3 regions of the Proteus sp. G2626 genome follow, and region 2 is predicted to be linked to each of the others. Evidence: predicted binding sites of a transcription regulator. Region 2 holds the regulator's gene; each other region holds the start of a gene.
The links. The regulator PhoB, encoded in region 2, activates phosphate uptake and scavenging genes when phosphate is short. The targets are predictions, from matches to a motif close to CTGTCATAAAACTGNCNNAT.
Positions count from the first base shown of each region.

Region 1: the regulator PhoB is predicted to act here: its motif matches at 1,271-1,290, upstream of phoA (alkaline phosphatase).
Region 3: the regulator PhoB is predicted to act here: its motif matches at 1,626-1,645, upstream of pstS (phosphate ABC transporter substrate-binding protein PstS).

Region 1 is NZ_JAABNH010000007.1:214,408-217,685, reverse strand. Features, by position in the region: gene GWJ05_RS03445 (alpha/beta hydrolase-fold protein) at 1-1,192, shown strand, start outside; gene phoA (alkaline phosphatase) at 1,393-2,832, shown strand; gene GWJ05_RS03435 (Na/Pi cotransporter family protein) at 3,254-3,278, shown strand, end outside.
Region 2 is NZ_JAABNH010000009.1:239,504-242,781, reverse strand. Features, by position in the region: gene GWJ05_RS05530 (AAA family ATPase) at 1-31, opposite strand, end outside; gene sbcD (exonuclease subunit SbcD) at 28-1,260, opposite strand; gene phoB (phosphate regulon transcriptional regulator PhoB) at 1,482-2,171, shown strand; gene phoR (phosphate regulon sensor histidine kinase PhoR) at 2,195-3,278, shown strand, end outside.
Region 3 is NZ_JAABNH010000025.1:161,944-165,221, reverse strand. Features, by position in the region: gene ompR (osmolarity response regulator transcription factor OmpR) at 1-202, shown strand, start outside; gene envZ (two-component system sensor histidine kinase EnvZ) at 199-1,539, shown strand; gene pstS (phosphate ABC transporter substrate-binding protein PstS) at 1,748-2,788, shown strand; gene pstC (phosphate ABC transporter permease PstC) at 2,866-3,278, shown strand, end outside.

The sequences.
Region 1 (3,278 bases), on a different contig from region 2:
TGCTGGTATTGCACCAACTAGCCCTCGTTTGCAAACTCTCGCTAAACAACTTGATCAAAAAAATATTCAGGCATTTTGGCAACAAATACACCAAGAAGGGACTCCTCTGATTGAGCCTTATGATCATGATAAAAAGCGAGTAACTTTTCTCTGGCAAGGCGCAAAAAAGAATGTCTATTTGCTGGGATCACCTGAAGGTAACCATGATCCGTTAACTCATTTACCCAATAGTGATATTTGGTATCGTAGTTATATCGTGCCTAACGATACATTAATGCAATATAAATTAGCCCCTGATGTTCCGGTTATTGAAAATGCAGAACCCTTTGAACAACGTCGCGCGATTTTAACCACAGCACAGGCGGATCCGTTGAATTCTCACGATTCACCAAGTCAGTCAGAGGATATTTATAATCATTTCTCTTTGTTGTCATTAGACCGTCAGCGCGAATGCCATTTGCCTGATATTCTTGATAGAGCAATGAAAGGCAAGACAGAGATTGTTCGCTTTCACAGCGAGATCTTAAATAATGATCGTGAAATAGCACTTTACCTGCCAGCTCAAAAAATGGAAACGCCTCGACTTCTTGTATTATTTGATGGGCAAACTTATCGTCGCCAATATGGTATTGATAAGTTTTTTGATAAACAGATCGAAGAGGGGAAATTACCGCCAATCATGATCCTATTTGTTGACAGTATTGATGGCGATCGACGTGGGATCGAATTACCACCCAATCCTGATTTTTACCGTTTTTTAGCTGATGAATTGTTTGTTTGGTTAGAAAAAGAGAAAGGTATCCATGTCTCGGGGGAAGAAACGATAGTGTCAGGTTCTAGTTATGGTGGATTAGCTTCTTCATGGATTGCATTTAATCGTCCTGAGCGCTTTGGCAAAGTACTCAGTATGTCTGGCTCCTATTGGTGGGCGCCTGAAAATGAAGAACCAGAATGGCTTATTCGTCAATTTAAGCAAGCGGATAAAAAACCATTACAGTTTTTCTTAGAAGCAGGACTATTTGAAAGCCGTGGAGATAAAGGGGGAATTCTAAATAATAATCGCCATCTTAAACAAGTTTTAGAACAAAAAGGTTACCCTGTTAAATCACTCGAAATGGCCAGTGGACATGATTATATCTCTTGGTGTGAAACACTGTATCTGGGAACAAAAGCACTAACACAAGAAAATTAATCTCTCAGGACTCAATCGTAATACAATAGAAGCTTATACAAGATAATGCATAGTATAAGCTTCGTTCTTGTCACTAACCTGTCATAAAGCTGTCATCAAAATTGCTTTTACTCTTCATTTCTTTGTCATTTAACTACCGTAAGCTTTTTCTGACTTAAAACATTAATCTTGTTTTTACTTTAGAGTGCAAGGAAAAAGCTATGTCTCATCGTTACCAACGTTCTATTTTATCCGTTATTGTCACAACGCTATTGGCTGGTGCGAGTTTCCCTTCTTTTGCTGCTCCCGTTGCTGCGGATGCAATTTTGGCACAAGATCGCGCAGCAAAAGGTAATATCACAGAATTTGGCGGTGCTCGCCGTATGACTCAAGATCAAACTGAGGCATTAAAAGCAGCTTTAAATAATAATCAAGCGAAAAATGTGATCCTCTTTATTGGTGATGGTATGGGGGATTCTGAAATCACTGTTGCACGTAACTACGCTGAAGGTGCGGGTGGTTTTTTTAAAGGTATTGATGCATTACCGATGACGGGTCAATATACACACTATTCATTAGACAGAAAAACACAAAAACCTAACTATGTCACAGATTCGGCAGCCTCAGCAACGGCATGGGCTTCGGGTGTGAAAACGTATAATGGTGCATTAGGGATTGATGTATTTGGTAAGGATCATCAAACCATTTTAGAATTAGCAAAAGCTAACGGAAAGGCAACGGGGAACGTGACGACATCAGAAATTCAAGATGCAACACCTGCCGCACTATTTTCTCATGTCACTGGACGTAAATGTTATGGTCCTGTTGAAACCTTAGAAAAATGCTCAACTAATGCATTAGAAAATGGCGGTAAAGGTTCTATCTCTGAGCAACTACTAGTGACTCGTGCAGATGTTACATTAGGGGGCGGTGCAAAAAGTTTTGCTCAAACCGCAGTAGCGGGTGAATACAAAGGTAAAACATTAGAACAACAAGCCATTGAACGTGGTTATCAAATCGTCAAAGATGCTAAATCATTAGACGCCATTACTTTGGCGAATCAAGATAAGCCAGTATTAGGGTTATTCCATGAGGGCAATATGGCTGTAGCGTGGGAAGGGCCTAAAGCGGTTTATCATGGCAATATCAATAACCCGCCATTAGAATGTAAACCTAACTCTAAACTTGACCCTAATGCGCCAACACTGGCACAAATGACCAAAAAAGCGATTGATTTACTGAAAACCAATGAAAATGGCTTCTTCTTACAAGTCGAAAGTGCCTCTATTGATAAGCAAGATCATAATGCTAATCCTTGTGGTCAAATCGGTGAAACAGTTGCGTTAGATGAAGCTGTACAGATCGGTTTAGATTTTGCTAAACAAAACGGTGACACTCTGATTATTGTTACAGCTGACCACGCGCATTCAAGTCAAATTATAGAAGCTGATGTGAAATCAAGTGGATTAACACAAGCACTTATTACCAAAGATGGTGCGGTTATGGTGGTGAATTACGGTAACTCAGAAGAAGGATCTCAAGAGCATACGGGGGCACAATTACGAGTTGCGGCTTACGGTCCACATGCAGCTAATGTAGTTGGATTAACAGATCAAACGGACTTGTTCTTCACCATGCGTGATGCAATGGGCCTGAAATAAATTTAAGTTGATTTAATAGTCTGTCTGAACATGTAGTCGAATTGCCTTACTAAATTGTTGTATTTTTGCGCGACCTAGAGAGATACCCTCTGGTCGCGTTTTTTTATTGAACGTTTGATACATGAAAAATAAAATGATAATAAATCAATGGGTTATTTGTAGTGCGACTTTGAAAATGACATATTCTCTGTTATAATTAACAGAATTTACGAATTAATCTATGTAATATTCTCAACTTCTCCATTGATTATTGTGCTTAAGTTGCAATATCTTTTTGTCTAATAACGCACTGTGTTATTAAGGCATTACCAATAAAAATCTTTTCTCAGATAATTTATCTGCTCATGGTCTTTCTCTTTTTTATGAGATTGAAGGAGAACAGAGTCAAACAAACAATGATAAAAATAAGGTTGTTATTTCTATGCTGACACTGCTTCATTTACTCT
Region 2 (3,278 bases):
TATTTTTAAATCGCAGACTTAAGATTTTCATTTTGTTTCGTTATCCTCTTGTTCTGCCTTTTCAACTGCTTGTTTAAATAATGTGGTTAATCGCGTTTTAGTCTCTTCTGAATCAAACTGATGTTGTTCTAAGCGTCTTTCAAAAACATCATAAACCGTTAATTCTGTCAGTGTTTCTTTCTCATTTTGGGTGAGTGCCTGGCGCTGTTTTCTAGCTCTTCTTAATAAAACCACATCAAAAAGTGGGTCGTTAGTCAGTTCTTGAATTCGAGTTTGTATATCACTGAGATAATCTTGTGTAGAAACTTCAATATCCAACCAGATAGTCGTATCTGTTTCAGTATATTGTTTCTTTAAATTTTCAAGCTGTGTGGCTATCTCTTTTAAGGAGCCAGTAATTGTGCGCAATAGCTGAAATTCGGGGATAGGGAGTAGCGTAAGCTCGGTTAATTTATCTTGCTCAAAATCGATAAGACAGACGCTTTTTTGTTGCCCACTCTCATCAAAACTTAAAGGAATTGGAGAACCACTATAACGAATATGTCCTGATTTATTCACCACTTGAGGGCGATGAATGTGGCCAAGAGCAATATAATCAAATTCAGGAAACAGGGTCGCAGAGAAGGCTTCTAAAGTACCGATATATATTTCACGTACAGAATCGGTCATACTTGCACCAATCGTTGTTAGGTGACCTGTCGCAATAATAGGGATGTTTATATTTAATTGATTACGCAAATCGAGAGCGGCTTGATATTGAGCTTGATAATAATCAGCAATCGCTTCTTTTAGGGCATTTTGTTTCTCAGCACCGGATTGTCCACTTCGACTAGTTATCATATCTCTAGGACGTAGATAAGGGATCGCACAAAGTAACGCACCTGGCGTGTTATCTTTTTGACGAAGAATTAGTGGTACTTGTGGTGCTTCAGTATGCACATTGGCAATAACAGTAGTATTTAAACACGCCAATAGTGATTTAGATTCATTGAGTGTTGCGACAGAATCGTGATTGCCACCTAAAATAATCAATTGGCATTGTGTTTCTCTCATGGCAACAACAAAGCGGTTATAAAGTTCTCGGGCATAACTTGGGGGAGAGCCTGTATCAAATATATCGCCAGCAACAATCAGGGCATCGACTTGATTATCCTTAATTTGGACTAATAACCAATCAAGAAATTGTTGATGTTCTTGTACGCGGGTTTTCGTAAAAAAGTATTGCCCTAAATGCCAGTCTGATGTGTGAATAATCCGCATTGCTATCCCTCTTTTTTATTTGATGAAGAGTATAGCGCACCTTGCTTTTTTAGTGAAAACTCAACAATAAACCCCATTTTTGAGTGATATTTCACCAAAAAATGATTTATTGACCTTAACAACAGGGATCTATTTCAGTAATGTTAAGGTTAGTCATAAATCTGTCATAAAACTGCATCATAATCATTTTGACCCTCTATATACATTACACAGGATAGAGTATGGCAAGGCGTATTCTTGTTGTTGAAGATGAAACCGCAATTCGAGAAATGATCTGTTTTGTTTTAGAACAAAATGGTTTTCAACCAATTGAAGCAGAGGATTATGATTCTGCATTGAGTTTTCTTATTGATCCTTACCCTGATCTGGTTTTATTAGATTGGATGATCCCCGGTGGCTCAGGTTTACAGGTAATAAAACAGATGAAGCGAGAAAGTAATACTCGTGACATTCCTATTATTATGTTAACAGCAAAAGGGGAAGAAGAAGATAAAGTCCAAGGCTTAGAAACAGGTGCAGATGATTATGTTATTAAACCTTTTTCACCTAAAGAGCTTGTTGCCCGTGTGAAGGCGATTTTACGGCGTTTGTCACCAATGTCAGCGGAAGATATTATCGAGTTCAATGGGTTAGCACTTGATCCTGTTTCTCATCGCGTCACCAGTCAAGATAAACCTATTGATATGGGGCCTACTGAATTTAAACTCCTGCACTTTTTTATGACACATCCTGAACGTGTGTATAGTAGAGAACAACTGCTAAACTATGTTTGGGGAACGAATGTTTATGTCGAAGACCGTACCGTGGATGTGCATATTCGTCGTTTACGTAAAGCCATTGAAGAAGATGGTCATGACCGAATGATACAGACAGTACGTGGAACGGGATATCGTTTCTCTGCCCGTTTCTAAGTCAATATGGGAGTAATCGTCAGGTGTTAGAACGACTATCGTGGAAAGCCCTCGTTTGGGGGCTATGTCTATTTTGCTTACCTGCTTTTGTATTATCGCTTTTTATTGGTCATCTTCCTTGGTTGCTGGTGGTATCACTCCTCAGTGCTTTGGTCTGGCATGCTTATAATTTGATGAAATTGTCTAAATGGTTATGGCTAGATCGCTCTGTCTTACCACCAGAAGGCAGAGGAGGATGGGAACCTATTTTTTATGGCATTCGACAAACACAACAACGCAATCGTAAACGGCGTCGAGAATTAGGAGACTTAATAAAACGCTTTAGAAGTGGCGCTGAAAGTTTACCTGATGCGGTTGTGATGATGACAAATGAAGGTAACATTTTTTGGTGTAACAGCCTTGCTCAACACTTGTTAGGTTTTCGGTGGCCGGAAGACAATGGGCAAACTATTTTTAACTTATTACGTTACCCGGATTTTTTGCACTATTTTACTGCGAATGATTTTAGCCGACCTTTAACCATTTCGCTCAACAATGGTTCTATTGTGGAGTTTCGTGTGATGCCGTATAGCGAAGATCAGCGCTTGATGGTAGCTCGCGATGTAACAGAAAAAAATAAATTGGAAAATTCGCGACGAGATTTTTTTGCTAATGTCAGTCATGAGCTAAGAACACCATTAACCGTTATTCAAGGCTATCTTGAAATGATGGAAGAAACTTGTGTCGCGAAACCTGCAGAGCATAAGGCAATAGTCACAATGCAAGAGCAAGCTAAACGTATGGATACACTTGTTCAGCAACTCTTACAACTTTCACGTATTGAATCTGCTCCTCATATTGATTTAAACAAGATTGTTGATATTCCTGCTATTTTGGTTTTATTAGAACAAGAAGCGAACGCATTGAGCCAAGGTCAGCATCACATTATTTTTGATATTGATGGGAATTGGGCTGTTCGTGGTAATGAAGAGCAACTACGTAGTGCGGTTTCTAATTTAGTCTATAACGCCATTAATCACACTGAGAAAGGTACGACAATTAAAGTCTGTTGGAAGAAAATTCCACAAGGTATGTTATTTAGTGTGTCTGATAATGGTGCGGGGATCA
Region 3 (3,278 bases), on a different contig from region 2:
TCATCCTCGAGAGCCTCTTTCTCGTGACAAACTAATGAGTCTCGCTCGTGGTCGTGAATACAGTGCTATGGAACGTTCAATTGACGTGCAAATTTCTCGTTTACGTCGCATGATTGAAGAGGATCCAACACACCCTCGTTATATTCAAACAGTTTGGGGGCTTGGTTACGTCTTTGTTCCTGATGGAACCAGCGCTCAATGAGAAGGCTGAGGCTTTCACCCCACAATAAACTGACTCGCTCGTTATTTCTGGTTATCTCGCTACTTTTTTTTAGCTTGATAGCCAGTTATATCGTTGTGCAACATCTTATTGTAGGGCCAAGCCTTCAGCAATTTAATAAAGTTTTAGCGTATGAAATACGCACATTAATGCCTGAAGAACTTATTTTAGTCGATGGCACTCCACTTAAAATTTCTCCTGCTTTACGCAATAAAATCTATAGCGAATTAGGTATCTCTTTTTTTGATAAAGAGGCCGCGCTTGAGGAGGGGCTCTATTGGGCTAAAATCGACGACAAATTAAGTGAGCAGATGTCTGAATATCTGGGAGGAGAAACAGAGATTTGGATTGAAAACACGCTAGAATACCCTGTTTTATGGATCAACACGCATATTTCCCCCTCTCTTTGGATCCGCGTTCCACTCACTGAATTAGGGCAAAACTTCTTACTACCTGTTTATCGACAAGCGATTATTTTTATTATCATCGTTGTCGCTTTTTTCTGGCTCTATAACCGTTTTCAAAATCGCCCACTCAATGAAGTCGAATATGCTGCACGTCGTATCGGGAAAGGCGTTATTCCGCCACCTATCACTGAATCTGGCTCCTCTGAAATGCGATCAATCATTCGTGCATTTAATCAAATGTCATCAGGCATACGCTCATTAGATAATGATAGAACACTCGTAATGGCTGGCGTAAGTCATGACTTACGTACACCGCTCACTCGTATTCGCCTTGCTACTGAAATGATGAGCCCTGAAGATAGTTATCTTGCTGATTCTATCAATAAAGATATTGAAGATTGTGATGCCATTATTGGCCAATTTCTAGACTATATGCGCACCGGTAAAGAGATGTCTTTGGAACTGTGCGATATGAATAATCTACTACAAGAAGTCATTTCAGCTGAAGCAAATTCAGGCAAAATAAGTGAAGTTCACCTTCATCCTACCCCCATTAATATTACGGCTAACCCTATCGCTGTGAAACGAGCACTTGCCAATATGATGGTGAATGCCACTCGCTATGGCAATGGTTGGATACGCGTTTCAAGTGGGAGAAATGAAGAATATGCATGGTTTCAAGTCGAAGATGATGGCCCAGGTATTCCACAAGAAGACCGACAACGTCTTTTCCAACCTTTTGTTCAAGGTGAGCAAGCACGTAGCTCAACGGGCGCGGGTTTAGGATTATCCATTATTCGCCGTATTATAGATGCCCACGGCGGTTATGTTGAACTTGATGATAGCGTTAAAGGTGGCTTACTCATCCGTGCTAATTTTCCGTTAAAAGAGCGCGATGACGAGGACGATTAATTTCTCTTCATCTAAAGCCTCTTTTGATTCCATCGTTTCCATTCTATTTTCTCTTCTTCCTGTCAATATTTCATCATTTTTTTACTTTGTCATAAAACTGTCACAATTAAGACATTTAATTGTCATCTTACTGACCTATTGTCTGTGCGTACCGTAACCGAAGTTGATAGATGTCGAAAATTATTCTACCTATCCCACAGGAGGGATTATGAAACTGATGCGTACCACCCTGACTAGTGTCATTGCCGCTGCGTTTTCAATGACCGCTCTTTCTGCACAGGCAACGACCTCGCTGACTGGTGCTGGCGCAACGTTCCCTGCCCCGGTTTATGCTAAATGGGCAGATTCCTATCAGAAAGAAACGGGTAACAAAATTAACTACCAAGGCATTGGATCCTCTGGTGGTGTAAAACAGATTATTGCAAATACCGTTGATTTTGGTGCTTCTGATGCCCCATTAGCGGATGCTAAGTTACAAGCTGACGGTTTATTCCAGTTCCCAACCGTGATTGGTGGCGTTGTTATGGCTGTCAATATTCCGGGTATCAAATCAGGTGAACTGACCTTAGATGGCGATACTATTGGTAATATCTATTTAGGCAAAATCCAAAAATGGAACGACCCTGCCATCACAAAACTCAATCCAGGCGTAAAATTACCAGACCAGAATATCGCGGTTATTCGTCGCGCTGATGGTTCAGGTACATCATTCGTTTTCACTAGCTACTTATCCAAAGTCAATAACGCATGGAAAGACCAGGTAGGCGCAGGTTCTACGGTTAAATGGCCTACCGGTTTAGGTGGCAAAGGGAATGATGGTATTGCTGCATTTGTTCAGCGTGTACCAGGTTCAATTGGTTATGTTGAATATGCTTATGCCAAACAAAATAATCTTGCTTATACTAAATTAGTAACCGCTGATGGTGAAGTGATTGCACCAACGTCTGACAGCTTTAGTGCTGCGGCAAGAAAAATTGATTGGAGCAAAAGCTTTGCACAAGACCTGACTAACCAGAAAGGTGAAAATGCATGGCCAATTACTTCAACCACCTTTATCTTAGTGCATCAAAAACAACAAAATGCAGAAAAAGGTAAAGAAGTGCTGAATTTCTTCAACTGGGCTTATGACAAAGGTAATCAGGAAGCGAAAAACCTAGATTACGCAGTATTACCCGCAGAAGTTGTAGAACAAATTCGAGCTGCATGGAAAACAAGTATCAAAGACAGTAATGGTAAACCGATTTACTAATAAAATCGGCAACCATTAAGAGATAAGTTAACGTTCACCCCCTGCTAAACAGGGGGTAATAAATTAAAAGAGGCTTTATGGCCGAGCACACAACGGTAATAAAGGCCCCTAGTAAACGAGGGGACGTTATTTTCAGCGCACTAGTCCGTCTAGCTGCGTTGATTACGCTTTTGCTTTTAACAGGTATCATTGTTTCACTGATTTTTGCCTCATGGCCAAGTATTCAACAATTTGGTCTCTCGTTCTTATGGACGAAAGAGTGGGATCCGCCTGCTCAGGAATTTGGTGCGTTAGTGCCCATTTATGGCACCGTTGTAACGTCAATCATCGCACTGGTTATTGCCGTTCCTGTCAGCTTTGGTATCGCCCTTTTCCTCACTGAGTTAGCACCTAACTGGTTAAAACGCCCATTAGGTATTGCTATCGAGCTACTCGCTGCCATTCCAAGTATTGTTTATGGTATGTGGGGACTGTTTGTCTTCGCTCCATT